3 regions of the Alteromonas sp. M12 genome follow, and region 2 is predicted to be linked to each of the others. Evidence: predicted binding sites of a transcription regulator. Region 2 holds the regulator's gene; each other region holds the start of a gene.
The links. The regulator sigma-54, encoded in region 2, starts transcription at its own class of promoters, with help from an activator protein. The targets are predictions, from matches to a motif close to GTTGGCACGNNNNTNGNNT.
Positions count from the first base shown of each region.

Region 1: a site for sigma-54 is predicted at 4,327-4,345, ahead of flgB (flagellar basal body rod protein FlgB). Genes of this name have one in related genera too.
Region 3: a site for sigma-54 is predicted at 1,795-1,813, ahead of VUI23_RS05910 (PEP-CTERM sorting domain-containing protein). Genes of this name have one in related genera too.

Region 1 is NZ_CP144164.1:3,190,480-3,200,851, reverse strand. Features, by position in the region: gene VUI23_RS13885 (LPP20 family lipoprotein) at 136-600, shown strand; gene flgN (flagellar export chaperone FlgN) at 626-1,051, opposite strand; gene flgM (flagellar biosynthesis anti-sigma factor FlgM) at 1,100-1,432, opposite strand; gene flgA (flagellar basal body P-ring formation chaperone FlgA) at 1,582-2,313, opposite strand; gene VUI23_RS13865 (chemotaxis protein CheV) at 2,483-3,409, shown strand; gene VUI23_RS13860 (protein-glutamate O-methyltransferase CheR) at 3,439-4,275, shown strand; gene flgB (flagellar basal body rod protein FlgB) at 4,382-4,786, shown strand; gene flgC (flagellar basal body rod protein FlgC) at 4,783-5,205, shown strand; gene VUI23_RS13845 (flagellar hook assembly protein FlgD) at 5,232-5,918, shown strand; gene flgE (flagellar hook protein FlgE) at 5,959-7,341, shown strand; gene VUI23_RS13835 (flagellar basal body rod protein FlgF) at 7,523-8,266, shown strand; gene flgG (flagellar basal-body rod protein FlgG) at 8,297-9,085, shown strand; gene flgH (flagellar basal body L-ring protein FlgH) at 9,097-9,786, shown strand; gene VUI23_RS13820 (flagellar basal body P-ring protein FlgI) at 9,786-10,372, shown strand, end outside.
Region 2 is NZ_CP144164.1:774,897-785,268, reverse strand. Features, by position in the region: gene VUI23_RS03310 (ATP-binding cassette domain-containing protein) at 1-316, opposite strand, end outside; gene VUI23_RS03305 (calcium/sodium antiporter) at 770-1,726, shown strand; gene VUI23_RS03300 (KpsF/GutQ family sugar-phosphate isomerase) at 1,743-2,711, shown strand; gene kdsC (3-deoxy-manno-octulosonate-8-phosphatase KdsC) at 2,711-3,265, shown strand; gene lptC (LPS export ABC transporter periplasmic protein LptC) at 3,262-3,822, shown strand; gene lptA (lipopolysaccharide transport periplasmic protein LptA) at 3,809-4,366, shown strand; gene lptB (LPS export ABC transporter ATP-binding protein) at 4,366-5,091, shown strand; gene VUI23_RS03275 (RNA polymerase factor sigma-54) at 5,153-6,631, shown strand; gene hpf (ribosome hibernation promoting factor) at 6,659-6,946, shown strand; gene ptsN (PTS IIA-like nitrogen regulatory protein PtsN) at 6,965-7,411, shown strand; gene rapZ (RNase adapter RapZ) at 7,408-8,253, shown strand; gene VUI23_RS03255 (HPr family phosphocarrier protein) at 8,250-8,525, shown strand; gene mgtE (magnesium transporter) at 8,614-9,972, shown strand; gene VUI23_RS03245 (DMT family transporter) at 10,032-10,372, shown strand, end outside.
Region 3 is NZ_CP144164.1:1,382,561-1,392,932, reverse strand. Features, by position in the region: gene flhA (flagellar biosynthesis protein FlhA) at 1-809, opposite strand, end outside; gene VUI23_RS05910 (PEP-CTERM sorting domain-containing protein) at 1,106-1,699, opposite strand; gene pssA (CDP-diacylglycerol--serine O-phosphatidyltransferase) at 1,904-2,698, opposite strand; gene xdp1 (exosortase-dependent surface protein XDP1) at 3,156-3,956, shown strand; gene prsT (XrtA/PEP-CTERM system TPR-repeat protein PrsT) at 4,137-6,923, shown strand; gene clpB (ATP-dependent chaperone ClpB) at 7,035-9,605, opposite strand; gene pgeF (peptidoglycan editing factor PgeF) at 9,801-10,372, opposite strand, start outside.

The DNA.
Region 1 (10,372 bases), 2.4 Mb from region 2:
GGGTCTCAATTTTTTTGTGATAAGGAACAAATATTGCAGTGAAAAATCTTGAAGACAGTTTGAAATGGTTTTGAATTATCAATTGAAGCCTAATGCAGCTTAACAATGCGCTGTAAAGATACTACTGAGAAAAATATGAAACTAATTTATACCTTTGTGATTGCGGGATGTCTAGCCGGATTAATCGGTTGTCAAAACATCATAGACAAACAAGTAGAGTGGGAAACCATCGAACCTGATTCTTATCCTGTTATTCGCTCTATCGGCTATGCGCCAATAGATGCTCAACGGGGAAGTAACCGTTCAGCGAAAGTACTAATGGCAGTGAAAGCATCGAAACTGGATGCTTACCGTGAACTAACTGAGCAGGTTTATGGACAAAAAATTGACGGTGAACAGTCTTTGGCTAATCTTGTGCTCACTGATACTCAACTAATGGCCAGTGTTCAAGGTGTGATCCGCGGTGCACGAGTAGTAAAAAGCTACCCCATTGGCAATGACTCTTATGCCACAGAGTTGGAGTTGGATTTTAGCCTAGTGCATGATTTATATCTGAGTACTGCCAAGCCGAAACAAGTGAAGAAAGTTCGTTATTATTAAACTCTATTCCTTTGAGAACGAACTTTTAAACGGTCACACTCTTGCCTGAAGAACCACCTTTAGGTTTGCCGCTTTTATCGTAAGTCATGGTTTCTTTAGCTCGGGATTCTAACAGCAAAGTGCGAAGATGTTGCAAGCGCAACTGACCTTGTTCTACCGCTTTTTGATTGATCTCGGTTCTGAATTTACATTGGGACAAAGATTGATTAATTTGATCAAATAAGTCTGTTACAGCTTGCTCTGATGTTGCTTCAGGTTGTTTCTCAACTTCCTGCTCAACGCTTTTGTCAGTGCTGGCAATCGATTCTAACAATTCCGATTTTTCATTGATAACGGAAGTGAGTGATTCAGCGTCTCGCGTACTGATTAAATGCAGCTCAGACTCAAGCAATAAAATAAGTGAATCAAGTTGTTGTTTCTGTTTTTGGAGGAGGGCAATTAGGTTTTTCATTTAGCTTTGCTTTTATTTTGAGAAGCTAAACCAATCTGGCATCAAATTCTAATCTTCAATGCCAAATACTTGAGCTTCGAGTTTGCTAATTTTTTGCGCCAATACTTCAGGGTTAACGCGATATTCTCCATTCTGTATGGCTTTTTTCAATTTGTCGACCTTTTCCTGATTGACAGGTGTATCACTAGATTTCTTTTGAACCTGGCTAAGCTGCTGAGCAGATTGCGTGAGTGATACTGAATCTTGACGTGGCGCTTCTGCAGACTTAGATTGCTGAGCAGCAGATTGCGCAGTCGCTTGACTCTGAGATTGCTGTTGATTCAGCCTCTGATTCTCAAGTTGTGGCTTTTGATTTCCACTATTTATATTGTTAATTGCCATAATGACCTCGAATACCTAATTTGCCTCACTTATCTTATCGGCCGGAACTTAAAGACCTTTAGCTAAATGTAGAAAAAATTAAATATTATTTAGATAAGCTCAAATCTGCGCTAACCAGATGTAATAACCCATAGTTTACGCTAATTATATTAAATCTGCACCACTACTTGATGGGTATTCACCACCTGTGCATGCACCACTCTATTCGACTTGCTGTTTTTCACCGCAATCGTATCGCCAAGGTTACCATCCTGTTGGGCTATACCTTTGGTTTTAATGCTTACCCCACCAGTATCAGCGGTAATCAGAATACTGTCTCCTTTACATACAAAACAAAGTTGGCCGGGGACTACGGGTTGGCCAGGTCGACTTCTTTTTTTCATTCGAGCGCCTACCACAGTGCTGATATCGGCAAAGGTACTCGTTCTTATTAGGTTTTTATCAAGCATCACAACTTTAACATCATTCTCATTTAAAACAGTGCCAGGACTGACCGAGGTGGTGAGCACGACTACGGGTTGCACGCGAGTGGCTTTTACCATCATATATAAATACCAATTCGTTTGTTCACAACTGGTTCTCACCGTTATGTTACTTTGCGCTAGCGCTTCTTTACTAGCCGATATGGTAAATGGAGTAGGGCAATCAGGAATGACTATCCTTTCGTCTAATGGCATCGCTTTTACTAGCAAGTTATCATCACTTGCTGCAGCTATATGCCTCAGCTGCGTATTAACGTAATTTTCTACTGCTTGACTAAGTTGTTGGTGAGCAGGGTTAGTGTCGCTGGACGCCGCAGCGAAACCACTGTTGAGAGTTAAACAGGCGCTGAAGAAAACACTTAATAACTTACCAGTTGTACGAATTAACGATATTTTCATGTTCAGGTGCCGCCGTTTTGTCTATGCTTATTAAATCGTTAAGCAAACAAAGATAAACGTCAAAATTCAGTCACAAATACGATTTTTGGCGCTAAAATTAGTTAAACTTGGTTTTCTAATAGGGACAACGCAACAATTGTGCCTACTTTAAATTTAATTGGGGTGGTATATGTCGGGAGTTCTTGACTCAGTTAATCAACGCACACAACTTGTTGGTCAAAACCGACTTGAATTGCTGCTATTTAGATTGAATGGCAGACAGCGATTTGGCATCAATGTATTTAAAGTGCGTGAAGTATTGCAGTGCCCCCAGTTAACCTCAATACCTAAGCAAAATAAGTTAATTCGAGGTGTTGCTCATATTCGTGGCCAAACGATCTCAGTAATTGACTTGAGTATGGCAACCGGCGGCAGAAAAATAGAAGACGTTCGCAACGCATTTATTATAATTGCTGAGTACAACCGTTCAGTGCAGGGTTTTTTAGTCGGCTCAGTTGAACGTATCATCAATACCAATTGGGATGCAATTATGCCTCCTCCTCAAGGTACCGGGAAAGCAAGTTATTTGACTGCAGTGACGGAAGTTGATGATGAGTTGATTGAAATTCTTGATGTGGAAAAGATTCTAAATGAAATCTCACCATTAAAAACTGAAGTCAGTGAAGATTTAGCAGCGGATTTAAATATGTCAGAATCTCCTGCAAATGATAAAATTATCTTTATCGCTGATGATTCATCAGTGGCAAGAAGCCAAGTTAAAAAAGCACTTGCTGCGTTGGGATTAAACATTGAAGTGGCTAAAAATGGACTTGAAGCGCTTAATCGTTTAAAAGAAATTGCCGCAGAAACTGGCGACGTCACCGATAAAGTTGGTGTGTTGGTGTCTGACATAGAAATGCCGGAAATGGATGGCTATACACTTACTGCAGAGATCAAAAACACACCGGAGCTAAGCAAACTCAAAGTAGTATTGCATACTTCTTTAAGCGGTGTATTTAATCAAGCAATGGTACAAAAAGTTGGAGCAGACGACTTTATTGCTAAATTTCACCCAGATGAGCTAGCGTCAGCTGTGCAAAAATGGTTTAACAAATAAAGCTCTACTTTACCTACGGAAATTAATGTTTGAAATTAGATCAATTAGCGCCGCACGAATTCTTAGAGTTTACGCATTTTTTAGAGCGTCAGTGCGGTATTGTACTAAATGAGAAAAAAAGCTATTTAGTTTATAGTCGCCTAGGACCCTTGGTTCGCCAAGAAAACTTGGCAAGTATTTCTGAGTTACTGAAGATCGCGTATAGCGGCCATTCCCCCAAGATGCGGGAAAAAGTCGTTGATGCTATGACTACTAATGAAACCTTGTGGTTCCGTGACAAATACCCCTTCGAAATTCTATCTAATAGATTGTTATCTGAGCTTTCTAAAGCAAAGCGTAAAGTGAGAATTTGGAGCGCAGCTTGTTCGTCCGGGCAAGAACCATTTTCCATTGCAATGTGTATTCAAGAATATAAAAGAGCTAATTCTAGAGCCTTCCCGTTAGGCGTGGAGATTGTTGCTACCGATATCTCAACTGATATGCTTCAGCGGGCTAAAACCGGCAAGTTTGATAGTATTTCGATTAGCAGAGGTTTGTCGGAGGAACGTAAAGAGCGTTTTTTTAAAGCGGTCGATAACAACCACATGCAATTGGATAAAGAAATCGTCTCTATGGTGAATTTTAAACCTCAGAACTTACTAAATAGTTATTCTGGGCTAGGCCGATTTGACGTGGTTTTTTGTCGAAATGTGCTGATTTATTTTTCTGTAAACAATAAGCGGAAAATACTGCAACAAATTGCCGCTTGCCTGCAAAACGATGGGGCTTTATTTCTTGGCGCATCTGAATCTATCGCTGAATTGAATCAATTATTTACTTTGGTGCGCAATAATCCCGGTCTATTTTATATTAAAAAAGCTAACTAATACATACTGTTATGTAATATCCACGGTTCATCCGTATCCACCTCCCTATGTCTTGGCATAACCCTTGCTAAATTTCTCACAAGCGAGTTTTTAAGATGAGAACAACATGGCAATCAGTCTTGATAAATTAACCGGACTTCACGACCGAGCAATGCAGGTTAGAACCGAAACTATGGAAGTTATTTCTGGAAATTTGGCAAATGCTAATACACCAGGATACAAAGCCCGTGGTGTAGATTTTCAGAAAGCCATGCAATCAGCAAATCAAGATCGTCAGCAAAATATGACACGTACCCATGAAAAGCACTTTGAAGGTTCAATGCAATCTCAAGCAAGTATTGAATTTCGAATTCCATTACAACCTGATACTGGTGATGGTAATACGGTAGAGGTGCAAGCTGAACGTAATGCCTTTTTGGAAAATGGAATGCGCTATCAGGCAAGCATCCAATTTTTGACTGGCAAGATTAAAGGTATGAAAAAAGCACTAGCTGGAGGGCAAGGCGCATGAGTTTATTTAGAGTTATGGATATTGCAAGCACTGGCATGTCTGCAGAGAGTGTTCGATTGAATACAACGGCCAGTAACATTGCCAATGCAAATAGCGTCAGTAGTAGTTATGACGCCACATACAAGGCTCGCCATCCTGTTTTTGCTGCCGAAATGCAACGTGCAACAGAGTCACAATCTCAAGGCGCAGGTGTACAAGTATTAGGTATTGTTGAAAGCCAAAAGCCACTGCAAATCGAATACAGCCCAGGTCACCCAATGGCAGACAGTAATGGCTATATCTACAAGCCAAATGTGAATGTGGTTGAGGAAATGGCAGACATGATGTCAGCGTCAAAATCTTATGAAACCAATGTTCAGTTGGCAGACACTACAAAACGTATATTCAGACGTGTGTTGCAACTTGGTCAGGGTCAATAAATCACTGATTTAGTGAGGAAAGTAACGTGGAAATATCAAAATCGACAGGATTAGATTCTAACCTGTATGTACAAGAAGAAACCGTGCCTATTGATGATGGCAGTAATGAAAGGTTAAGTCAGGAAGACTTTTTCTCTTTGCTAACTGAGCAATTAGCTAATCAAGATCCTACCAAACCTGTAGATAACGATCAGATGGTATCACAAATGACCAGCTTCAGTATTTCTGAAGGTATTGATTCACTGAATACTAAATTTTCTGAATTTGCTTCTAGCATGACCTCAAACCAAGCATTACAGGCTTCCAGCCTTATTGGTCAAGATGTCTTATTACAAGGTAACGTTGGATATTTAAGCGATACTAGTAACGGCGTAACCGGGGTGGTTATTTCCGATCAAACCACTCAAGATTTACAAATTACCATTGAGTCTGAAGCCGGCGAATTAATTAAAACCATTGATGCTGGTACACAGTCGGCAGGTAATATTGAATTTAGTTGGGATGGTAAAGATGCTAACGGCAATCCTTTGCCAGCCGGCAATTATGCAGTTTATGCACAAGGTACACAAAACGGCGAGTCAACAACCTTACCCACAGCGGTCAATAGGCATGTGGATAGCGTTAGTTTTGCGAGTAACAATCAAGGTGTCATTTTAAATTTGGATGGCGAAACAAGTGTCAATTTGAGTGATGTCATTCAAATCGGTGGTTAATTAAAAAATGTTAGCCCTTTAGTTTAGGAGAGAATAAACGATGTCTTTTAACATAGCATTAAGCGGTGTTTCAGCTGCTCAAAAAGATCTAGATGTCACTGCAAATAACATTGCAAATGTAAATACTGTCGGTTTTAAAGAATCTCGTGCCGAATTCGGTGACGTTTATGCTTCGTCGCTATTGGCAGCCGGTAATACAAAAGTTGGCGACGGTGTCTTAACCCAAGATGTTGCTCAGCAATTTTCTCAAGGTAGTCTTCAGTTTACCAATACAGCACTGGATTTGGCGATTACTGGAAATGGTTTTTTTGCCACGACTCCTGAAATAACCTCTCGTGATTTTTCATTTACTCGAGCAGGGCAGTTTAAGCTTGATCAAGATAACTTTGTGGTTAATTCCAACGGTGATAACTTAATGGGCTTCCCGGTCAACGCTGATGGTACCTCTTCATCTGTGGCTTTGAGCACAACTATTCCGGTGAGAATTCCAGACTCTTCAGGCTCACCACAACAAACCACCGAAGTTGCACCTCGCTTTAATTTGCCAGCAGGTGATGATGCTAAAGATATAACACTTTTTGATCCTAACGATCCACTTACCTATAACGCAGCTACATCTATTACCGTTTATGATTCGTTGGGTGATAGTCATGTGATGACCTATTACTTTATGAAAGATTCTGCAGCAACCAATGAATGGGTAGTAGTTAATTATGTTGATGACACTGCTATTGATATCGCAGGTGACACTGAAAACGTTGCTGGTACAGATCCTAATAACATTGCAGGTTCAGTATCCTTAGGAGCTGATGCGGTCTCTGGGTTTAGAATGCAGTTTAGTAGCGGCGGTGATTTTATTGGTATTCAAAATGGTGATGGTACCCCTGTTGCCACTGGCGATGTGACGACTGTTCAGTTAGGTAACCCGCCGTTGATAAACGGTTCTGATGCAACTCAGACGATTACAACCAACTTCGCACTTGAAGTTGGTAGTGCAACGGCAGATGAGCCGACTCAGTTTGCCTCTTCGTTCGAAGTTACGTCATTAGAACAAGATGGTCTAGCCGTTGGAAGACTTACAGGTATTGACATAGGTCCGGATGGTTTAGTGCGCGCTACTTTTTCAAATGGTACATCTGAACCTGTAGTTCGTGTTGCCCTAGCTCGTTTTGCAAATGAACAAGGCTTAACCCAACAAAGTAGTACACAGTGGAAAGAAAGTATTTTGTCTGGCGAAGCGCTAGCAGGGGAAGCGACCACCGGTACCTTCGGTGATGTTAACTCTTCAGCGCTTGAACAAGCGAACGTGAATTTAACCACGGAGTTAATCGATATGATTATCGCCCAGCGTAACTTCCAAGCGAATTCACGGGCACTTGAGGTGAATAACCAACTTAACCAAACTATCTTAAATATTCGATAATCTGCCATCAATTTAACAATGCCGCTCTAATCACGAGCGGTATTTTTTTGTTAAATTTCAAAGGAATACAGAAACTTCATCAAGCCTTCTGCATTTACACGCTTTTAATTCTGTTTTTATGTGCCAATGGCATCTTTATTGCAATCTTTTAGGTTACGTTAACCAGAGTCAATAAGTTGTCATGGATAAATTACTCTATATATCAGCCAGCGGAGCCAGCCAAGACCTATTGGGCACGGCTGTGCGAGCGAACAATTTAGCAAATGCACAAACCAATGGCTTCAAGGCCATGTTGGAAAACGCTAGAGCGATGCCGGCATACGGCGAAGGTTTGCCGACTCGGGTCTTTTCCATGACTGAATCCCCGTTTAATAATTACGCTGGTGGCGCAATGATCCAAACTGATCGTGAGTTGGATGTTGCTATCCAAGGGGACGGCTGGTTTAGCGTGTTGGATGCACAAGGAAACGAAGCTTATACCCGCGCTGGAAATTTGCAATTAGGCGCTGATGGTGGTCTCGAAGATGCCCACGGGAATTCGGTTATAGGCGATGCCGGAGGCATATTTTTGCCGATTCCTTTATCCAACATCAATATTGCTAACGACGGAACAATTTCAGTGCGACCACAAGGCGCGCCTGAAACCGTTTTAGAAGAAGTTGGCAGATTAAAAATGGTCAATCCGAATGTCGCAGATATGGAGCGCGGTGAAGACGGTTTATTTCGACTTAAAAATGGTCAAGAAGCAAATGAAGATATCAACGTTAGACTTCGTACCGGCATGGTGGAAGGGAGTAACGTAAATGCGATTGACGAAATGGTAAATATGATCAGCTTGCAACGTCACTACGAACTGCAAGTCAAGATGATGAAAAAGGCCGATACGCTAGATATGCGCGGCAATCAACTACTCAGAATTATTTAGTACTAAAACTTAAAATAGCGGAGGTGAATTATGCACCCAGCACTTTGGATAAGTAAAACAGGACTCGATGCAGCCCAAACAGATGTATCGGTTATCTCAAATAACTTGGCTAACGCCAGCACAGTGGGTTTCAAAAAAGATAGAGCGATATTTGAAGATTTACTCTATCAAAACATCAACCAACCAGGTGGACGTTCATCTGCTGACACTGAACTACCCTCGGGACTAATGTTAGGTGCCGGTAGTAAGGTGGTTGCGACCCAAAAATCCCACACCCAAGGGAATATGTTGACCACTGATAATGCACTCGATATGTCGATTCAAGGACGCGGTTTTTTCGAAATACTGCAGCCTGATGGCACCATAGCTTATACCCGAAATGGTCAATTTACGTTGGACGATCAAGGGCAAATTGTGACACCCGGTGCCGGTTTTTTATTGCAACCGAACATCACAATTCCTGAAGACGCGCAACAGATAACTATTTCACAAGATGGTGAAGTCTCAGCTTCTATTCGTGGACAGGCGGATCCTACTGTTTTAGGACAAATCAGTTTATCGGATTTTATCAATCCAACTGGCTTACAGCCTATCGGCCAAAATTTGTATGTTGAATCTGCGGTAAGCGGAGCACCGATACAAGGCGTACCTGGCTTGGAAGGTTTGGGCACCATCGTTCAAGGGGCATTAGAGACTTCAAATGTCAACGTTACCGAGGAATTGGTTAACCTAATTGAAAGTCAAAGACTGTATGAAATGAACTCGAAAGTGATCTCTTCAGTTGACCAAATGTTGGGTCAGGTAATTCAGCAACTATAGTGAGCTTAATTATGGCTAAGTTAACTTATTTTCTGACTACATTAACTCTATTCGTGCTGACTGGGTGTGTAAGTTCACCTATGGTTGGCCCTTTGCCAAATGATCCAAGTTATGCGCCAGTTATACCTGACATGCCTCGCCAAAAGTTAACTCAGGATGGGGCAATTTTTCAGGCAGACATGGCAAACAGCATTTATTCAGATGTAAAGGCTAGACGCATCGGCGATATTATCACCGTGAATTTGCAGGAAAACACCAGCGCTACCAAGTCGGCAGGTACTTCAACCTCAAAAGAAACGGATGTTAACGTTGATACGATCATTGGTTTGGGCGGTGAAGCGTTGAATATTGGTGGTAAAAGCATTCAATTGGGTGTTGGCGCCGACAATGAGTTTACTGGCGATGCTCAGGCCAACCAAAGCAATAACTTGAGTGGCAATATCTCTGTCACTGTTATTCAGGTTCTGCCGAATCAAAATTTAGTGGTGCGCGGAGAAAAGTGGCTGACCTTAAATAATGGCGATGAATACATCCGCTTAACGGGCGTCGTTCGTCCAGCTGATATTAGTCCTACTAATGAAATTGTTTCTACAAAAATTGCCAATGCCCGTATTCAATACAGTGGTACAGGAACCTTTGCCAATGCCCAAAAACAAGGCTGGTTAAATAAATTCTTTTCCTCTGAGTGGTGGCCATTTTAATGAAAAATTCAACTTTACGTTCATCGCTCATTTATTTGCTGATGGTGGTTCTGGTCACGCCTTTTGCCCATGCACAGCGGATCAAAGATCTTGCTTCCATACAAGGGGTACGTAGTAACCAATTGGTAGGTTATGGCTTAGTAGTTGGTCTGCCAGGAACGGGTGAACAGAGTCCATTCACTGAACAGAGTTTCCGTACCATGTTGAGCAATTTTGGGATTAGCTTATCGTCGAGTGTGAAACCAAAGATAAAAAATGTAGCGGCTGTCGCCGTGCATGCCGAATTGCCCGCTTTTATGAAACCTGGCCAAACAATCGATGTCACCGTTTCTTCTGTAGGTGAGGCTGCCAGTTTGCGCGGTGGAACCTTATTGCAAACCTTTCTTAAAGGGTTAGATGGCAAAGTGTATGCCGTAGCCCAAGGGAGCTTGGTGGTAAGTGGATTTGGTGCTGAAGGCGCTGATGGTTCTAAAATCGTTTCTAATACACCCACGGTTGGACGCATTGTTAATGGTGCTTTAGTTGAAAGAGCGGTTCCCAGTGGACTTATGCAAAATGACTTTTTAACTCTGAACTTGAATTATCC
Region 2 (10,372 bases):
AAGGATATGCAATGTTGTCGAAAACACTGATATCTGTAAATAAAGCACCACTTTGGAACAACATACTCATCTGACGGCGAACATGAAATAATCGTTTACGGCTCATTCCTGGAATGGATTCACCACGAAATTGAATATCACCACTGTTGGGGCGCAACTGCCCACCAATCAGTTTTAAAAGCGTTGTTTTACCGATCCCACTAGGACCCATTATTGCCGTGGTTTTCCCTTCTGGTATGTGTAACGAAATATTGTCGTAAATTACACGGTTACCACGTTTAAAGGTCAAACTATCTATTTCTATTAAATTTTTCACCGAAACTCCGAGTGGCCTGGATGAGTAGACACGACAAACACCTAAAATGTTTCAACCGATGCGACGATTTGAGGCCATTTTATCGTTTTTCAAGGTTAATAAACAATTATTCCACTCAAAATGACCAAAATTAATCACGCTATTTAAATGAATGATAACAGTATAGATTATGGGGCGTTATTGACTAACTGCTTCGATTTGTAACAAAGCGTAACGCAAAACGAATTGTATCTGTTGTTGTGGCTATAATATTTTAGATAACACCTATTCAGCCTTGATATAAATTGATAGGTCACAATATCTTGATCAAAGATTGTAAATACAAAGTAAAGGTCCGTTTAGATAAGTAAAATTATGGCTTATCTGAGACGATAAATTATTATTGTAAAGTCATTAGGAATTACATATGTATTTTGCGATAATCATATCATTGTTTTTTAAAGAAATAGTCAAGTGATATTAGAAATCCTTATTTTTATAGCCGGTCTAGCTGTTCTTAGCTGGAGCGCCGACAAATTTGTTTATGGAGCCTCAGCACTCGCCACCAACATTGGCGTTTCGCCCATGGTTATTGGGTTAACAATAGTTGCCATGGGCTCATCGGCGCCTGAAATAGTTGTCTCAGCGACAGCATCTTTAAATAATAACCCTGATACCGCGGTCGGAAATGCCATAGGCTCTAATATTACTAATATTGCCTTGGTACTGGGTATAACCGCGATATTAAAGCCATTGATGGTTTCAAGTAGTACGATTAAGCGCGAACTTCCTGTTCTGTTATCTGTGACTTTGTTGGCCGTTTACTTTTTAGCAGATGGTCATTTAAGCTTTATTGAAGGTTTAGTGTTAATCGCTTTATTTGTGTTTACGATTGGGGGGTTAACCTGGATATCTCTAAGTGCTGAAAAAAATGATCCATTGCACACAGAAACCGCCGATGAAATTCCCCGCGATGTACCGCCATCAAAAGCTATTTTTTGGGTTGTTTTAGGGCTTATCTTCCTCCCCTTGAGCGCGCACTTCATGGTTGACTCTGCTGTTCATATCGCAAGATACTTGGGAATGAGTGAATTACTTATTGGTTTAACCATTATAGCGCTCGGTACTAGTTTACCGGAATTGGCAGCCTGTATAGCCGGAGTATTGAAAGGCGAAGACGATCTCGTATTAGGCAATATCATTGGTTCAAACATTTTCAATATTCTTGCCGTATTGGCTATGCCAGGACTTATATCCCCAGGAATAATAGACGAAAATGTCGCCAATCGAGATATGTACGCCATGTTATTCGTGACCGTCTTACTTATTTTATTTAGTTTTAATATCCGAGGCACAAGGCAAATAAACCGTTGGGAAGGTGTAGCCTTCGTCGTTTGTTATCTAGCCTATTGCGCATTCTTGTTTATTTAAATAAAGCGAATTAACTATGTCTTCAGATTATATCGCATCGGCACTTAAGGTATTAGAAATAGAGTCTAAAGCGATTCTACAGTTGCAAGAATATATTGATGAAAGTTTTGAAAGAAGTTGTCAAATCATTCAAAACTGTAAAGGAAAAGTGGTTGTTTGTGGCATGGGAAAATCAGGTCATATCGGCCATAAAATTGCCGCCACGCTAGCCAGCACTGGCACCCCCGCCTTTTTCATGCATCCTGGGGAAGCTAACCATGGTGATTTAGGGATGATAACCAACCAGGATGTATTGTTGGCTATTTCTAACTCTGGTGAAACGGCGGAGTTACTGAATTTAATCCCCGTGGTTAAACGAATGGAAGTCCCCATCATTTCAATGACAAACAGTACTACCAGCTCGTTAGGTAAACACTCTGATGAAGTACTGTGTATTAAGGTAGAACAAGAAGCCTGTTCGTTAGGGTTAGCACCAACCGCCAGTACGACTGCAACTTTGGCAATGGGTGATGCATTAGCTGTAGCATTATTAAACGCCAGTGGGTTTACCTCCGCCGATTTTGCGCTATCTCATCCAGGTGGAAGCTTAGGTCGTAGGCTGTTATTAACAATTGCAGATATCATGCATACAGGTGATGAGTTACCCTTAGTGAAATTAGATCAAACCGTGCGCAATGCTTTGTTCGAAATTTCTCGAAAAGGGCTAGGAATGACAGGAATAATAGACGAGACTGGCAAGTTGGTTGGGATTTTTACAGATGGTGACTTGCGCCGCATCCTTGATGATAGGATTGATATACACTCAACCCCAGTTTCTGAGGTAATGACAGCTAACAGCAAAACGGGTCGACCGGAAATGTTAGCAGTTGAAGGACTTAATTTGATGGAGAAATACAGTATCAATTCAATGTTTGCAGTAGATCATGAAAATAAGCCAGTTGGCGCATTAAATATGCATATGTTACTAAAAGCCGGAGTTGTTTAGTGTCAATTATTGAAACCCTTTATGGTCCAGTTAATAACCATTTCATTAATAAGCTTAGTAAAATTAAATTACTGGTGTGTGACGTAGATGGCATCTTCTCTGATGGCAGCATTTTTATGGGAAACAATGGTGAAGAACTTAAAGCGTTTCATACACTTGATGGCTATGGCGTAAAGTCAATGTTGGAAATTGGCATTGATGTGGCAATAGTCACTGGTCGCCAGTCCGCCATTGTGGAAAATAGAATGTCAGCCCTAGGCGTGTCTCTGATCATTCAAGGTGTCGAAGACAAAAAGACCGCAGTACATAAACTCAAAACGGGATTAAACCTAAAAAAAGAGAATATCGCTTCAATGGGTGATGATATGCCTGATGTAGGTATGTTTGAACAAAGCAGTGTGTCTATCAGTGTTCCTAATGGCCACCCATATGTGAAATCAGTGGCAGAATATGTCACTAAAACAACTGGTGGTGCTGGCGCAGTGAGAGAAATCTGTGATCTAATTTTGTTTGCCAACAACAAATTAAATCGTATTTACGGTAGTAGTGTATGAATCGTATCACCCTAAGCATTGGCATCTTGTTTGTGCTAGTCTTGATGGTATATGTGCCAGGGTGGATGGGTTCAGATCCAGAACAGACAGATTCTAGTAATGAAGATTCCTGGCAGCCTAATTATCAGGCGAGGAATATGCGCAGCACTCTTTACAATGAAAACGGCGAAGTGAATCATCAGGTATTCGCGCTTAAAATGGAACATTATCAAATCCTAGGCTTCACTTTATTCAGCCAACCTAAATACACCATCTATGTTTCCGATGAGCAAACGCCTTGGCATGTAGAAGCTGAGGAAGGCACGCTGTATGAGGATAATCGAATTCAATTAGAAACTGATGTAGAGATTAGAAGCCTCGATGAATCGGGATTTGTGCAAACAATCAGAACCCAGTTTTTAGAAATTAATTTAGTCGATAAAACAATGATGTCTGACGAACCGGTTGAGATAAACGGGAAAGATTTCACTGTTAAAAGTAACGGTTTTGTAGCAAATTTAACTACACAGGAATATGAACTTAAAAATCATGTGCAAACTCAATATGCGCCGCGTTAGCGCTTTATTTATTAGCTTAATGTTCAGCGCCGCTATTATTGCCGGTGAGAACGATTTTAGCTTGCCAATCAAAGTTGACTCAAAGTCGAATTTTTTTGATGGCAAAACCAAAACGTCGATATTTAGAAAAGACGTCAAAATCACCCAAGGTAGCCTTGAAATTTTGGCTGACGAAGTCGAGGTTATTGCGGGTTTAGGGGAAGGTAAAGAAGTTTTTATTGCCCGAGGTAAACCAGCAAAATACAGCCAAACCCTCGATGATGGCAGTAATATTAGTGCCGCGGCCAATGAAATTAAATATGAAGTATCGAATCGTACTCTGACACTCAATGGTGCAGCCGAATTAAATCAGGATAGTAGCCTTGTTAAAGGTGAATCGATTCAATTTAATATGGAATTAGAGCAATTGATAGCAGAAAGTGACGGCAACGCAGAAGGCGGGGTCACTGCCATTTTCCAACCCGAAAGCATTCGCAATCGGCAAACTGACGACACTAAAAAAACTGAAGAAGAGCAAGACAAGTTGCAGGATGAAAAACCTTAATGGCAACGTTAAAAGCGACCAATTTAGCGAAGTCTTATAAATCTCGGCAAGTGGTGCGAGATGTAAGCATTGAAGTTTCTACTGGACAGATTGTTGGCCTGTTAGGTCCCAATGGTGCAGGTAAAACGACCACCTTCTATATGATTGTTGGGTTAGTGCCACTCGATAAAGGCGAGATTTATATTGATCAGACCGAGTTAACCTTACAACCCATGCACATCCGTGCACGAAAAGGAATTGGTTATCTTCCTCAAGAATCATCTATATTTCGTAAGTTAACCGTTTACCAAAATATCATGGCAATTTTGCAAACCCGAAAAGAATTAAGTTCTGATCAGCGAGAAGAGCAAGCGGATGCATTATTGGATGAATTCAATATTAACCATATTCGTAACAGCCTTGGCATGAGTTTATCAGGCGGGGAGCGCAGAAGAGTCGAGATCGCTCGTGCATTAGCGGCCGCCCCTGAGTTTATTCTATTGGATGAACCCTTTGCTGGTGTTGACCCGATTTCAGTAAACGATATAAAAAAAATAATTCAACACCTACGCGATAGAGGTATTGGTGTATTAATAACTGATCATAATGTGCGTGAAACGCTAGACGTGTGTGAAAAAGCGTATATTGTGAGTCATGGTGAATTGATAGCTTCTGGAACCGCAGAAGAAGTTTTAAATAATCAACAAGTCAGAGATGTATACCTTGGCGAGCAATTCAAGCTATAGTAGAGGTATGTTGTTTTTAACCAAAGCTTTGTGGCTAAACAAGTAAGAATAAAAAAACTAAATGAAACCCTCGTTACAATTAAAATTCAGCCAGCAACTAACAATGACGCCTCAATTGCAACAGGCTATACGTCTATTGCAATTATCAACGCTGGATTTACAACAGGAAATACAGGAAGCGTTAGAATCGAATCCACTTTTAGAAGTAGAAGACGGTTCAGATATCCCTACTGGGGATTCCGCTTTAGCAGACAGTAATGACAAGTTCTCAGAGGAGACGGTATCCGCAAGTTCTGATTCCATGGATACAAACGAGGCATTAGAAAAAGCAGATATCCCAGACGAATTACCCATAGATAGCACATGGGACGAATATATCAGTGCCTCCTCAGCCCCCGCCTCAATAAGCGGTGGTAGTGGCGGCGATGACGACCAAATTTTCCAAGGTGAAACAACCGAAAATATTCAAGATCACCTATTGTGGCAGATGCGCTTAACGCCTTTTTCTGAAGTTGATACTGCCATAGCAATCGCAATTATCGACTCTATTGATGAGTCTGGTTACCTCACTATCAGCACCGAAGATGTTCTTGCTAGTCTCGACCATGAAGAGGTTGAACTTGATGAGGTGGAATGCGTTTTAAAACGTATTCAAATGTTCGACCCTATTGGTTCAGGCTCAAGAAATCCGCAAGAATGTTTAATGGTACAAATGAATCAATTTGCACCTGACACCCCTTGGTTAAATGAAGCTAAGTTATTAATCAGCGAATATGCTGACTTATTAGGCAGTAAAGATTACCGAACTTTAATGCGTAAAACTCGTCTAAAAGAAGACGAATTACGAGAAGCTATGCGGTTATTGCAAACACTCAATCCACGCCCTGGTAGTTCATTGTTAATCGGTGAATCTGAATACGTCATTCCAGATGTTTCAGTGATGAAGAAAAATGGTCGTTGGCAAGTTGAGCTAAATCCCGATAGTTTGCCTAAGCTGAATGTAAATCAGCAATATGCGGCAATGAGCCGGAACGCTAAAAACACCAGTGATAGTCAATTTATTCGGTCGCATATGCAAGAAGCCAAGTGGTTTATAAAAAGTCTAGAGAGTCGTAATGACACTTTACTCAAAGTCGCAAACTGCATTGTTCAGCAGCAGGTTGGTTTTTTTGAGCATGGACCTGAAATGATGAAACCAATGGTGTTAAATGATGTCGCAGAAATGGTAGATATGCATGAATCAACTATTTCCCGTGTTACCACACAGAAATATATGCATACGCCTAGAGGAATTTATGAACTTAAATACTTTTTCTCCAGCCATGTAGCAACTGATTCTGGAGGAGAGTGTTCCTCAACGGCAATTCGCGCATTAATTAAAAAACTCGTCGCAGCAGAGCTTCCTACCAAGCCTCTTAGCGACAGTAAGATTGCTGATCTACTGGCAGACCAAGGTATTCAGGTCGCCCGTAGGACAATAGCAAAATACCGGGAGTCTTTATCGATCCCACCGTCTAACCAACGCAAGAGCCTGCTGTAGGCTCAACAACAGAAGGAATACGCTAATATGCAAATTAACCTTACTGGCCATCATGTAGAAATTACAGATTCTTTGCGAGATTATGTAGACAATAAATTTACAAAGCTAGAAAGGCATTTTGATCATATCAACAATGTCCATGTCATTCTTAATGTCGAGAAGCTTAATCAAAAAGCTGAAGCGACAGTTCATCTTAGCGGAGGCGAAGTATTTGCAACCTCAGAGCACAACGATATGTACGCAGCAATTGACGGATTGATAGATAAGCTTGATCGACAGGTAATCAAGCACAAGGAAAAAATTAAGCGTCATTAACATATATTAGATTAATTAATGGAAATTAAAGACATCCTTTCCCCTGACTGCACAAGTTGTGCAGTCCAGGGGACAAGTAAAAAACGAATTCTTGAAACTATCAGCCTAATAGCGGCAGAAAAAATCGATGACATTGATCAGACAACGATTTTAAATAGTCTGGTTAGCCGCGAAAAGATGGGCAGCACAGGAATCGGGAATGGTATTGCATTGCCACACGGTAGACTGTCGGGTTTAAAGGATGTGGTCGCAGTGCTAATCACCAGTGATCCTTCTATCAACTTTGACGCTGTGGATAATTGTCCTGTGGACATATTTTTCGCAATTTTAGTACCTGAAGATAAAGCCGCCGGACACCTGCAAACCTTAGCAACCATCGCGACAAAATTAAGTGATAAGGAAATTCTGAAACGTATTCGTCGTGCAGAAGATAATGCTCAGTTATACGAGGCAATCGTTGCATGAAACTGATAATTATTAGTGGCCGCTCTGGTTCAGGAAAATCTATTGCACTAAGGTCTTTAGAAGACTTAGGTTACTATTGCGTCGACAATATTCCAGTTAACCTATTACCGACTCTAACCCATACGGTTATGGATGAATATGACCAAGTGGCCGTGAGTATCGATGTTAGAAACCTTCCCAAGGTACCTGGTGAATTAGTCGAAATTCTTGATTATTTGCCTGCCACTTGGGACATGACCATAGTCTATTTAGATGCCAGTGATGACATGCTGATAAAACGCTTCAGCGAAACTCGTCGACTGCATCCGTTATCTCGTCAAAACAAATCTCTTTCGGATGCGATTCAGGCAGAGGGTCAACTGTTAGCCCCTATTGCGGAACGCGCCGACTTATATCTAGATACAGACAAACTTTCGGTGCATCAATTAGCTGAATTGGTTCGAGAGCGAATTCTAGGCAAGAAAAGCTCTAGGCTAGTTTTGGTATTTGAATCCTTCGGTTTTAAATACGGCATTCCTAAAGACGCCGATTATGTATTCGATGCGCGATTTTTACCTAACCCACATTGGGAGCCAGACTTAAAGCACCTCAGTGGATTAGACTCTCCGGTCGAGATATTTTTAGGCTCACAGCCAATAGTGACGAAATTTATCTGGCAAATTCAAAATCTCATTTCAACTTGGCTTCCTCATCTAGAAAGAAACAATCGTAGTTACGTGACAGTAGCAATCGGTTGTACTGGAGGCCAACATCGCTCAGTTTATGTGGCTGAGTCACTCGCTAAAACATTTTCAGCGTCTCACCCAGATGTTCAAATAAGGCACCGAGAGTTAAATCGATGAATCGATTTGAAAAGCAAATAGTCATCGTTAACAAACTTGGATTACACGCAAGAGCGGCTACTGAATTAGTCAAAGTAGCCAATCAATTTGATGCCGTTGTTACCCTAGTTCAAGGGGAGAAATCGGCTTCCGCAAATAGTGTATTGGGCTTGATGATGTTAGAAAGCTCCCAAGGCAAAGAAGTTAACGTCATTAGCGAAGGAGTCGATGCTGAACACGCCCTTGCCGCGATTGAAAAACTCATAGTTGAGAAATTTCACGAAAACGAATAGTTAAGCAATGTGCAAATAATTGCTGACCTGCTGCCCTTAGTCCTCTAAACTATTAGTATTAGTAGTTTTTTCATTGAGCTGCATATTCATGGCAGAAGCATTAGAGGTTAAACACGCCCAACGACAACTGAAGGCTATCAATCAAGCCTTGGCCAGTGGTCGCTTTATGCATGTCCGCAAAACAATTCACGACATGCCAGCTTGCGACATCGCCCTTCTTCTAGAGTCTTCCCCAAGCAAATCAAGAACTGAACTGTGGGAAATGTTGGACTCCGATTTTTATGGCGATGTATTAGAAGAACTGTCCGAAGATGTACGTAATGGCATCATCGGACAAATGCTTCCAGACAAAGTTGTTGATGCCCTAGAAGACATGGAGATTGATAACTTAGCGGAAACGTTAAGCAGTTTACCGCAATCGGTCTCAAAAGACGTGCTGAAATCGATGGATGAGCAAGACCGTCAGCGCGCAGAAAAAGCCCTTTCTTATGGTGAGGATACCGCCGGGTTCATTATGAATACCGACACCATAACCCTACGCAGCGATGTAAACATTGATGTGATTCTGCGTTACTTGCGACTCAAAGGTGAAATTCCAGAAAGCACTGACACATTTTATGTTGTGAGTCGAAATGACACCTTAATTGGAACTGTACCAGTCACTAAGCTTCTAACGGCTCTGCCAGACTCCAGTATTGAAGATATTATGGATGAGGAAGCTGAAGCCATCCCCGTTGATATGCCAGAAACAGAAGTGGCAAAATTATTCGAACGCTATAACTGGCTGTCAGCACCGGTAGTCGATTCTAGCCGACAACTATTGGGTCGTATCACCATAGATGATGTAGTGGATATTATTCGCGAAGACGCCGAACACTCTATGATGAGTATGGCCGGTTTGGATGATGAAGAAGATACCTTCGCCCCGGTATTGCAAAGTACGCAGCGGCGTTCAGTATGGTTGGCCGTAAATCTAGTAACGGCACTTCTTGCCGCAGCCGTAAGTGATCTTTTTGAAGCAACACTAAGCCAAATGGCAGTGTTAGCTATTCTCAATACAATTGTCCCAAGTATGGGCGGAGTAGCAGGCAATCAAACACTAACCTTGGTTATTCGTGGTATGGCGCTAGGCCACGTAAGTGCTGATAACTCAAGATGGTTGGTGAGCAAAGAATTAGCCATTGGATTTTTTAATGGTGCGATTTGGGCGGTGTTAATTGCATCGGTCATTGCCATTTGGAAACAAGATTGGATGTTAGGAGGAGTCATTGCCTTTGCCATGATGATCAATATGGTTGCCGCTGGTTTAGCCGGAGCAACCTTACCATTGGTAATGAAAAAGTTGAAAATAGATCCTGCCCTAGCAGGAAGTGTAATTTTAACCACCATTACTGACGTCGTAGGTATTTTTGCCTTTTTAGGTACAGCCACTTTGTTGCTTGTTTAGTTTTAGGAAATAAAACGATTAAATCGATTGCACAGCTCGTCGTATACATTGGCATAGCCTTGCTTGCTTTTGCGGGGAATTCAATTCTATGTCGTTTGGCGTTAGCAGACTCAAGTATAGATGCCACTTCTTTTACCTTAATCCGCTTAATATCTGGCGCAATTATGCTTATCTTAATTTTGCTGATAAAAGGAAACGTCAATCAAATTAACAACAAAGGCAGTTGGCCGGCTAGCTTAGCGCTTTTTATATATGCTGCAGGGTTTTCCTACGCATACATTGAGCTTGATACGGGGGTAGGGGCGTTAATTTTATTCGCTTGTGTACAAATAACCATGTTAGTCATCAGTTGGTATTATGGTGCGCGATTAACCTTAGTTGAATCCTTGGGTGTGTTAGT
Region 3 (10,372 bases), 610 kb from region 2:
CGGGTAACAATAATCGCCGTAGCCACGGAAAGTAATAACGAAGGTATTTGCGCAACTAAACCATCACCAATGGTTAAAATAGTATATATTTCAATGGCTTCGCCAAAGGCTAAGTCATGTTGAATAATACCAATGAATAAACCACCAACAATGTTGATAAGCATAATGAACAAACCAGCAACGGCGTCACCTTTAACAAATTTAGAAGCACCGTCCATTGAGCCGTAAAAATCGGCTTCACTGGTAATTTCCGAACGTCTTTTTCTGGCTTCATCTTGATCAATATAACCGGCGTTCAAATCGGCATCTATCGCCATCTGTTTACCGGGCATCGCGTCCAAGGTAAAACGAGCACTTACTTCTGAAATACGTCCTGCACCAGCAGTTACCACTTTAAAATTGATAATCAGTAGGATAGCAAACACCACTATACCCACAGCGTAATTACCACCAATAACCACTTCACCAAATGCCTGTATTACTTTACCAGCAGAATCTCCACCTTCATGCCCTTCCAACAAGACAATTCGCGTGGAAGCAACATTTAAGGCAAGGCGTAATACAGTGGCAACTAACAGTACTAAAGGAAAAATACCAAAATCAACAGGCTTATTGGTAAACACAGATACCAAAATTACCATCAGAGATAAGGCGATATTGAAACTAAAAAGTATATCTAGGAGAAATGCCGGCATCGGCAGAATAACCATGCCCATTATGGCTAGCACTACGATTGGAGCGCCGACCCCATTCATAAAGCTTTTTACCTGATTTTTGTCTACCCGATTGAGGTAACCTGCAAGTTCCATAAACAAATTTTTGACGGTTATTAATATAATATGTGGAATTGCAACAAGCGCGCCAAAACTAAAATGACTGTAAATTGACGTTCTTTGCTAGAAAATGAGTTTACGAAATTAAAGCCACTCTACTCCGCTCTATCACGCATAGTGAATAAGCCTGAGGACAAATTAAACTGCTCCGCAATAAAATAATGGAAATCAACAAAAAAGCAGAAATAGGACAAATCGGTATACAGGTGAATATATTAACAGACATAAAAAAACCTGGCTGAAGCCAGGTTTTTTAAAACGAGAGAATAAATTTACTTAGCAGCCACTTTTCTGCGTACTAGTAAACCTAAACCAGCAAGCATAAGTACTAACGCTGAAGGCTCTGGAACGTATGTTACGGCGCCAAGTGTTGTATAGCCTAGCGCATCTAAGAATACTTCTTCAACATCCCCATTTATGTCATAAACAATCTCATCAATTGTAACTAAACCTTCATAATTACCGATATCTAACGTCAAAACGTAATCTGGCATGTCGCCAAACAAGTTAAAAACTTCAATCATGAAGTCTAGACCAGCAGTGGGATCAAAAGGATTGATTCCAGCAACAATGGGCTGATCAAACTGAACAGATTCGCTGTCATCCATTGTTAAAGACAAAGAGCCTAGCGTTAAGTTAACTTCTGCTGTACTTAAAAAACCGGCCCCATCCGCGTCTTCAGTATTGTACGTAACAGTACCAATCATCTGCGGACCTAAATCAATGCCATATGGATTAAAATCAGAGTACAAAACATCTGCATAGATATCTTGTTGAATAATTGCGCCAGCATTTGCTGAAAGAGACATTCCCAGTGTAGTGGCAATAAGACCTGTTGCGAGCAAAACTTTTTTCAAATACTTCATACTAGTGAACCTTATTATTGTTTTAAACGATTTCGTTCATTTTTATTGTTATATTTCGGTCACAAACTAAACAGTGCGACCTCAGCAATTAAGTAAAGCAATTACTGAACCAACTTATTTTTATTATATGAATCAGTAATTTATTATTACGTAACAAAATAAGCCTATTGAGATCGTTAAATTTTTTGACACTTAGTTGCTCGATTATTTATCGTCTTCAGTCGATTTTTTGGGTGTATCGTCGAAATCACAATCAGACTCTTCACGATCCCCAACTACATCTTCAAGGCGCACTTTATCAACACTTCGAAACGTATTTATAGGTCCTGCTAACGCATAGAGGGCAAACACTATAAACAATACTAAAGAAGGCGCCGTGGCAACAATGATGAAAATTAACATCACAATTAAAAGTCCAACAAAAGGTACCTTGCCGTGCCAGTCAACTTCTTTAAACGAGTTATATTTGAAGTTACTTACCATTAATAATCCAGCTAAGCCCGTTAACACAGCGACTACTAGACCGAAATCTTTGCCATCGACGTCGTATTCAACGCCAACCCAGACCATTCCGGCAACTAATGCAGCCGCAGCGGGACTTGCTAAGCCTTGGAAAAAACGTTTATCCGCCACACCTAGTTGGGTGTTAAACCTTGCCAGTCTTAATGCAGCACCCGCCACATAAATAAAGGCAGCCAACCAGCCAACTTTACCTAAATCGGTTAAGCCCCAATTGTAAGCAACAAGAGCCGGCGCCATTCCGAAAGACACCATATCGGCCATAGAATCGTATTCAGCACCAAATTCGCTTTGGGTATTTGTCATGCGCGCAACTCGACCATCTAGGCCATCAAATATCATGGCCACAAAAATCGCCACTGCCGCGGCTTCAAATCGACCGTTCATCGATGCGACTACAGCATAAAAACCCGAAAACAGACCAGCCGTTGTCAGCAAGTTCGGTAACAAATAAATACCTTTACGTTTAGAATCCGACATTATTCCCCCTTCAAAATGAGCGCACAAGATAGCATAATCCTGAATTAGCTCAAAATCATACACACCCTTGCACGGACTAATTTTAACGCTTCTTTGCGCAAATATACTGTTTCTTTTTGAAAAATGTTTCCTATTTGAGCATTTCCTTTATAAGTAAACGCTTATATCTCAAAATACCTATGCTACGAAAGTCATACATAACTCCCTTTAATCTCGCGGTATACTGTCTTTAAGAAAGATTAGAACGATAAAATCTTACCATGTCGCCATCTGGAAACAGGTAAATTTTTTACTGTCCATTATTTTTACAGGGAGACAAATTGACCTGGGAAAATATTACCGAAAAAGCACTTAAGCTGTTGTTTACAATACACTTGCAATAGTTGGTTTGTTTTTTGCTTAACTCATTCCAGTGAAGGTCTCGGCCTTTAGTTTGGAAGATGTAGGAATATTAGTTATGGTTAATAAAGTTTTAGCAGGATTTTTCGCATTAGCGGTCACAGGTTTTGCTTCAGCAAGCACAACCACGTATGAAACTCAGAATTGGAATTTCAGTTCTGGTGGAAGTTGGGGTTCTAATTCACTCAGCTTTACATCTGGCACCATTGGTATGACGGTAAGTGCTTGGTCATCAAGCGGCAACGACGACTGTCTCTCTGGTCCAGAATGTAATTCTAGCAATGTCTCTTATGACAGAGACCCGTACATTGAGAGCGCCCAGTTAAAACGTTACAGTTCAGGTCTAGGTGCAGTGAATAACGATGAAGGTGACTCTTCTCCGCATCACGCGATAGATAACAAAGGTAGTAACGACGGATGGCGTGACTATGACATGGTGTTATTTGAATTTGATACTGCTGTAGAGTTAACCAGCGTTCAAGCTGGTTGGTATAGTAATGATTCAGATGTCAGTATCGTTGGTTACACTGGTACGAAAGATCTCGGTACTACTCCATTTTCTTCGGATACCAAGTGGAGTGATTTGTTATCTGAAGGTTGGGGATATCAAACCGACAAGTTCAACATTGGCAAAAACACGGCAACCATTGCCCCAGGTTTTGAATCAAAATATTGGTTAGTGGGTGTGTATAACTCTGTTTTTTCTGGCAATGCGGAAGACAGTTACTATGATGCGATTAAACTGAAAAACATCACAACCCGCAAAGGTGAAGGTCAAACACAAGTTCCTGAACCAGCAACATTTGCGTTATTTTTAGCGGGTATGGCAGCAATATTCAGACGTAAAATGTCAGTTTAGAAAAATATATAATGACAAAAAGACGGTTCGCCGTCTTTTTTTATGTCTAAAATCTGACATTATCAATTCAGCAGTGCGCAGTAATTTATCCGCCAACAGTGTAAAGTATGTGCGCTTTGCGGTATCTTGTAATGCAAAATGATAGCAATTCATAGTTACATAATTATAGAGAGATCATACGTGGTGAAACTGGCCAGAAAAATGTCCTTAGCTGCTTTTCTTTTAGTAAGTAGCCAGGTTATCGCACAAACCAGCAGTGAATTTTACGAAAAAGCTCTGGCTTCATTTGAAGATAAAGATTTTGAAACTGCTTATATCCATTTGAAAAACAGCTTACAACAAAACGAAGATAGCCTACCCGCTAAAATACTCATGGGCAAAGTACTGTTAATCAGTGGTTATATGTATGAATCAGAGGAAGTACTCGAAGAAGCATTAGCCATGGGAGCAGATCCCAGTTTAATAGTAGATACCCTCGGTAAGGTTTGGCTTTATACCAAGCAAAACGAAAAAATCATTGATAGTCAATTCAATAACCTCACTCCTAAGAGCCGAAACGATTGGCAAATTATTGTCGCCACCGCCCACTTAAACCTTAAAAATATCGACGCTGCACGCAAAGGTTATGAATTAGCATTAAAGAATGATCCAGCCAATATACGCACACTCAATGCGCTTGCGTCACTTGAAATACGAGATGAGCAGTTTGACAAAGCTCTGTCTTACATAGAATTATCACTTGCGCTAGAACCCACCAACGCTCAAACATTGCGTATCAAAGGAGATTTGTATCTTTTCCAAAAAGATATGCTAGAAGCCATAACTTACTATAAACAGAGTTACGCACTTGACGTTGATGATCCCATTATAAAACGTTCGTTAGTAAGTGCTTATCTGCAAAACCAAGATATAGATTCAGCCAAGCAGTTATTGGACGAAATTTTGCAGCAGACTCCCGGCGATCCGACTGGAATGTTATTGAAAGCTTGGTTATTAGCGAAAAATCAATTAAGTGACGATGCTGCAAAAGAATTAGAAAAATTAAGCTCTCAACTAGCAGGACTTAGTGAAGAAAGTTTGCAAGATGATCCATCTTTGTTTTACGTCAGTGCTTTATCCGCTTTTGCCTTACAGAACTATTTGCAAGCCAAAACATTTTTCATTCAATATCTTAATTTCGTGCCAGATAACATCGAAGCTATCGCACTGCTGGCGCAAACTCATTTAAAACTGAATGATCCTAAACTTGCTTTAGAAGTTATGCAGCGTCATGAAAGTAAACTCATGGAGAAGCTAGATAATGCTCTGTTACTTGCCGAATTATATTTAGCTAACGATAAAGCATTTAAAGCGGTGGAAATATCTGGGAAATTAAAACGCCAGTATCCAGAAAATCCAAATGTTGAATTATTGGAAATTAAAACCCTAAAGTCGAGAGGCAAACTCGAAGATGCTTTAACCAGATTAGACCAATCCGAATATGCGCAAACAAATCTTCGTTTTGTTATTCTGCGCAGTGAATTATTAATGGATATGGGTAGGCTAAACGAAGCGGATGAAATTGCCGATAAACTGCTACAAGCGGTTCCTGAAAATATCGACTTTTTGAATTTAAAAGCTGGCATTCAAATTCGCCTAGGTAACCCAGCAGTAGCTGAACAATATTTAGACCAAGCACTTGCCATTAACCCTGAACATTTCTCTGCACAATTTAACAAAGCCAACCTATTAAGCTCCCGTGGTGAACATCAGACAGCACTGCAGATTGTCGAAAAGCTCAACACTATTCAACCCGACAATGTGCGGATTTTAACCCTGTTAGCTCGCTGCCAATTTAATGCAAACATGAGCGATGAGGCAGAGAAGAATTTAGAGCGGGTATTACAGAAAGACATTAATAATTTAACCGCTCTAGAATTGCTGGCCACTATTTATACTCAACAAGGTGAGCTTGAAAAAGCAATTAGGCAATTAAACGTCGCAATTAAAACCGAACCTGATATGGCCGTTTATCAAATGCGTCGAGTGGAATTATACATTGCGTTGAAGCAAATTGACCGAGCGGTGCGAGAAATTAAAAAGATTCATTATATGGTTAAAGATGATGCCGTAGGTTTGGTTGAGTTAAGTAAACTTCAGTTTAAAGCGGGGCTTTTTGATGATGCGAAACAGAGCATCGCTGATGCTTCCGCAATTCATCCCGATAGTTTGTTTCTTGCCACTGAGTACATTCGCCTACATTTAGCCAGCAACGACTTGAATAAAGCTAATGATATGGTTAGTAAATGGTTACAGACCCATCCTAATGATTCAAGATTGTTGATCTTGGCTGGAGATGTGAATGTGGCTAGCGACAACTTGGATGCGGCATTTGAACACTATTTACTTGCCCTAGAGGTCAATAATTTAAACCGCACTGCAATGTTTAAATTATACCAGTTAGCTTCCAGAGGCATTAACAGTGACAAGTTTGAGCATTTTACTACTGAGTTTTTACAACAAAATCCCGAAGCACATTTCCATCGTAGTATGTTTGCGGACTTTTTGCTTAATCAGAATCGTTTTGAAGAAGCTTCGAAGCATTATGAGAAATTAGTAAAAATTCAAGATTTACCGAACAAAGCTTATATGTTCAATAACTTAGCTAACATTTATGTTAATAAAGATTTGACTAAAGCGAACCAATATATCGAAGAAGCACTAGCCCTTGGAGCAGAAAATGCGGCAATTTATGATACCCAAGGATGGATCAAAACATTACAAGGCAAACATGAAGAAGGACTAACGATATTGCGTAAATCTTTTGCAATGAATTCTAATTCGCCTTCTAATCAATATCACTTAGCCTTCACTTTGCAAAAGCTAGGAAGAACGGGTGAAGCTAAAGCTTCTTTGCAAAGAGCCCTATCTTCTGATCAGGATTTCATCGAAAAGAAGCAAGCTAAAGCGTTGTTAGAAAAACTCTAAAATCATCGTTTGAAGTAAATAAAAAACGCCGACTACAAATAGTAATCGGCGTTTTAATAAACGGCCTTACAATGGGTATAGCAACAACAATGCTGTACCCAAATTCTCGGTTTAACTAATCTTCAATGAATCACCATCCATATCGATTCGAATAGTACTTTCAGCCTGAATCTCTCCTGCTAGCAACCGTTGTGCTAGCGGATTTTCAATCTCCATCTGAATTGCTCGTTTAAGCGGTCTTGCTCCGTATACAGGATCAAAACCAGCCTCAGCGATTTTTTCCAGAGCTGCTGGCGACAAATCAAGTTCAAAGCCTTTTTCAAGTAGACGCTGACGTAAAGACTGTAACTGTATCTTAGCGATAGCTTTGATTTGTTCCAAACCAAGTGGATGAAACACCACTACATCATCAATACGGTTTATGAATTCAGGTCTAAATTGTTGCTCAACGATCTGCATTACCATATTTTTCATTTCGGAATACTGACTCTCTTGATGTTTGTCTTGAATTACATCAGAACCAATATTCGAGGTCATGATTATGACCGTATTTTTAAAATCAACAGTTCGACCTTGACCATCGGTTAGACGACCATCATCCAGTACTTGCAATAAAATGTTGAACACATCTGGATGCGCTTTTTCAACTTCATCCAACAATATGACTGAGTAAGGTTTTCTTCTTACCGCTTCGGTCAAGTATCCACCTTCTTCATAACCGACATACCCTGGAGGCGCACCCACTAAACGGGAAACCGAGTGTTTTTCCATAAATTCTGACATATCGATACGCACCATTGCTTGCTCAGTATCAAACATAAAGTTAGCAAGGGCTTTACATAGCTCTGTTTTACCTACACCGGTAGGGCCTAAGAACAAAAATGAACCTATAGGTCGACTGGGATCAGACAATCCGGCGCGAGAACGTCGTATAGCGTTACTCACTGCGTTCACCGCTTCTGTTTGACCAATCACTCGACTTTGCAAGGCTTCTTCCATGCGCAACAGCTTGTCTTTTTCCCCTTCAAGCATTTTGTTGACGGGAATGCCTGTCCAGCGCGATAACACATCCGCGATTTCGTTTTCAGTCACTTTATTTTTTAACAACTGAGTTTCTGTTTGCTCCGCTTCTGATGCTTGTTCTAATTTCAGTTCAAGTTCAGGAATGCGGCCGTATTGTAATTCTGACATGCGATTAAGATCAGAAGCCCGACGCGCTATTTCCATATCTAATTTAGCTTGCTCAAGTTCAGATTTAATATGCTGTGTACCTTGCATCGCACTTTTTTCAGCATTCCAAATGGCTTCAAACTCAGAAAATTTGTTTTCTAATTGTTCACGCTCCAATTCAATTAGTTCTAGGCGTTTATGACTGGCATCATCTTTTTCTTTAGATAGCGCCTGCTCTTCTAGCTTTAATTGAATTATTCTACGTTCTAAACGATCCATGTCCTCTGGTTTAGAATCCATCTGCATACGGATACTGGAGGCAGCTTCATCAATCAAATCAATCGCTTTATCTGGTAACTGTCGATCCGAAATATAGCGATGCGATAACGACGCTGCTGCGACAATTGCCGGATCAGTAATATCAACAGAATGGTGCAATTCATAACGTTCTTTGAGCCCACGTAAGATCGCAATGGTGTCCTCAACACTAGGTTGATCGACAATGACTTTTTGGAAACGTCGCTCTAAAGCAGCGTCTTTTTCAATGTATTGACGATACTCATCTAATGTCGTTGCGCCAACGCAGTGTAATTCCCCTCGCGCCAAAGCAGGTTTGAGCATATTACCAGCGTCCATCGCGCCTTCGCCTTTACCCGCGCCGACCATAGTGTGCAACTCGTCGATGAATAAGATCACCCGACCTTCTTCTTTAGACAGTTCATTTAGCACTGCTTTTAAACGCTCTTCAAATTCACCTCTAAATTTTGCTCCTGCGATAAGTGCGCCCATATCCAGAGATAGCACACGCTTATTTTTCAATCCTTCAGGCACTTCAGAATTAATAATCCGCTGTGCTAAACCTTCTACGATAGCGGTTTTACCCACGCCAGGCTCACCGATTAATACAGGGTTGTTTTTGGTACGTCGTTGTAAAACTTGGATAGTACGGCGTATCTCGTCATCTCTACCTATCACTGGATCCAGTTTGCCCTGCTCTGCTCGTTCAGTAAGATCTGTAGTGTATTTTTCCAACGCTTGACGTACATCTTCGGCATTCGGATCGGTCACTTTTTGACCACCTCGCATGGTTTCAATGCCTTTCTCGATTTGTGATTGGGTAATGCCTAGCTGACGAAGAATATCGCCTAGTTTGCCTTTATCTTCTAATGCAGCTAACACAAACACTTCAGAACTAATGTATTCGTCTTTACGTTTCTGGGCGATTTTATCGCTCAGGTTCAACAGTACAATGGAGTCTTTGCTCAATTGCACATCGCCGCCAATCCCTTCTACTCTGGGCAATCTATCAATTGCCTCTGCTAGGGATGAGCGTAAACCATTAACGTTAGCTCCTACGCTATCAAACAACGAGCGAATTGAACCACCTTGCTGATTAAGCAAAGCTGTCATTAAATGGACAGGGTCGATATATTGGTGGTCTCGGCCCAATGCAATCGATTGTGCGTCAGAGATTGCCATCTGAAATTTACTGGTAAATCTATCTAATCGCATAAAATTTCCTCAAAATTGATTTACCAACTTAATGGGTACTTTTAGTAACCAATTCAAGGTAAGGAATGATTAATGATTGATCTAGATCAGTAAATTGTCGATAAACGCGAGAGAATTGCGATTTTAATTTGGAATAAGGCCTAAAGTTGGATTTAGGAAAAAAAGCTACTGAATTTATAGCAACTCAAATTACAATTACTGTAAATAAATACCGCATACAAATCGACCTGTCTGAGCTTGGCCGTGATGTTGGGCATACCGATGAGAGTAGAAGTCGCCATGATGAACATAAGTACATATACCACTTTCTACAAAACTACCCACACCTATTGAATGACACTTTTCACGGGCTATTTGGGCTAAACTACACAAGTATTTTCCCTTTTCCGTATCTTTAACAAATGCTTCAGGATACTGAGCAAATACTTTCCTCAAATCCTCAGATACTTGGAAATGTCGTTGCGAAATATGCGGGCCGACCCAAACCGTCAAAGCACCAGGCTCACAATTCATCGCAGCAATTGTGTTTTCAATAATACCATTGGCTAAACCGCGCCAGCCAGCGTGAATGGCCGCCACACAAGTGCCGGCAGTATTCGCCACAAGAATTGGCATACAATCAGCAGTCATCACAGCGCATACACTTTTTCTTTCAGTGGTAAAACTGGCGTCGGCTTTGGCAACTTCTAGAGGTAAAAAATAATCTTTTGTAATACGAATACATCGAATTCCGTGTACTTGCGTTAACCAAGCCACCGAGTCTGCAC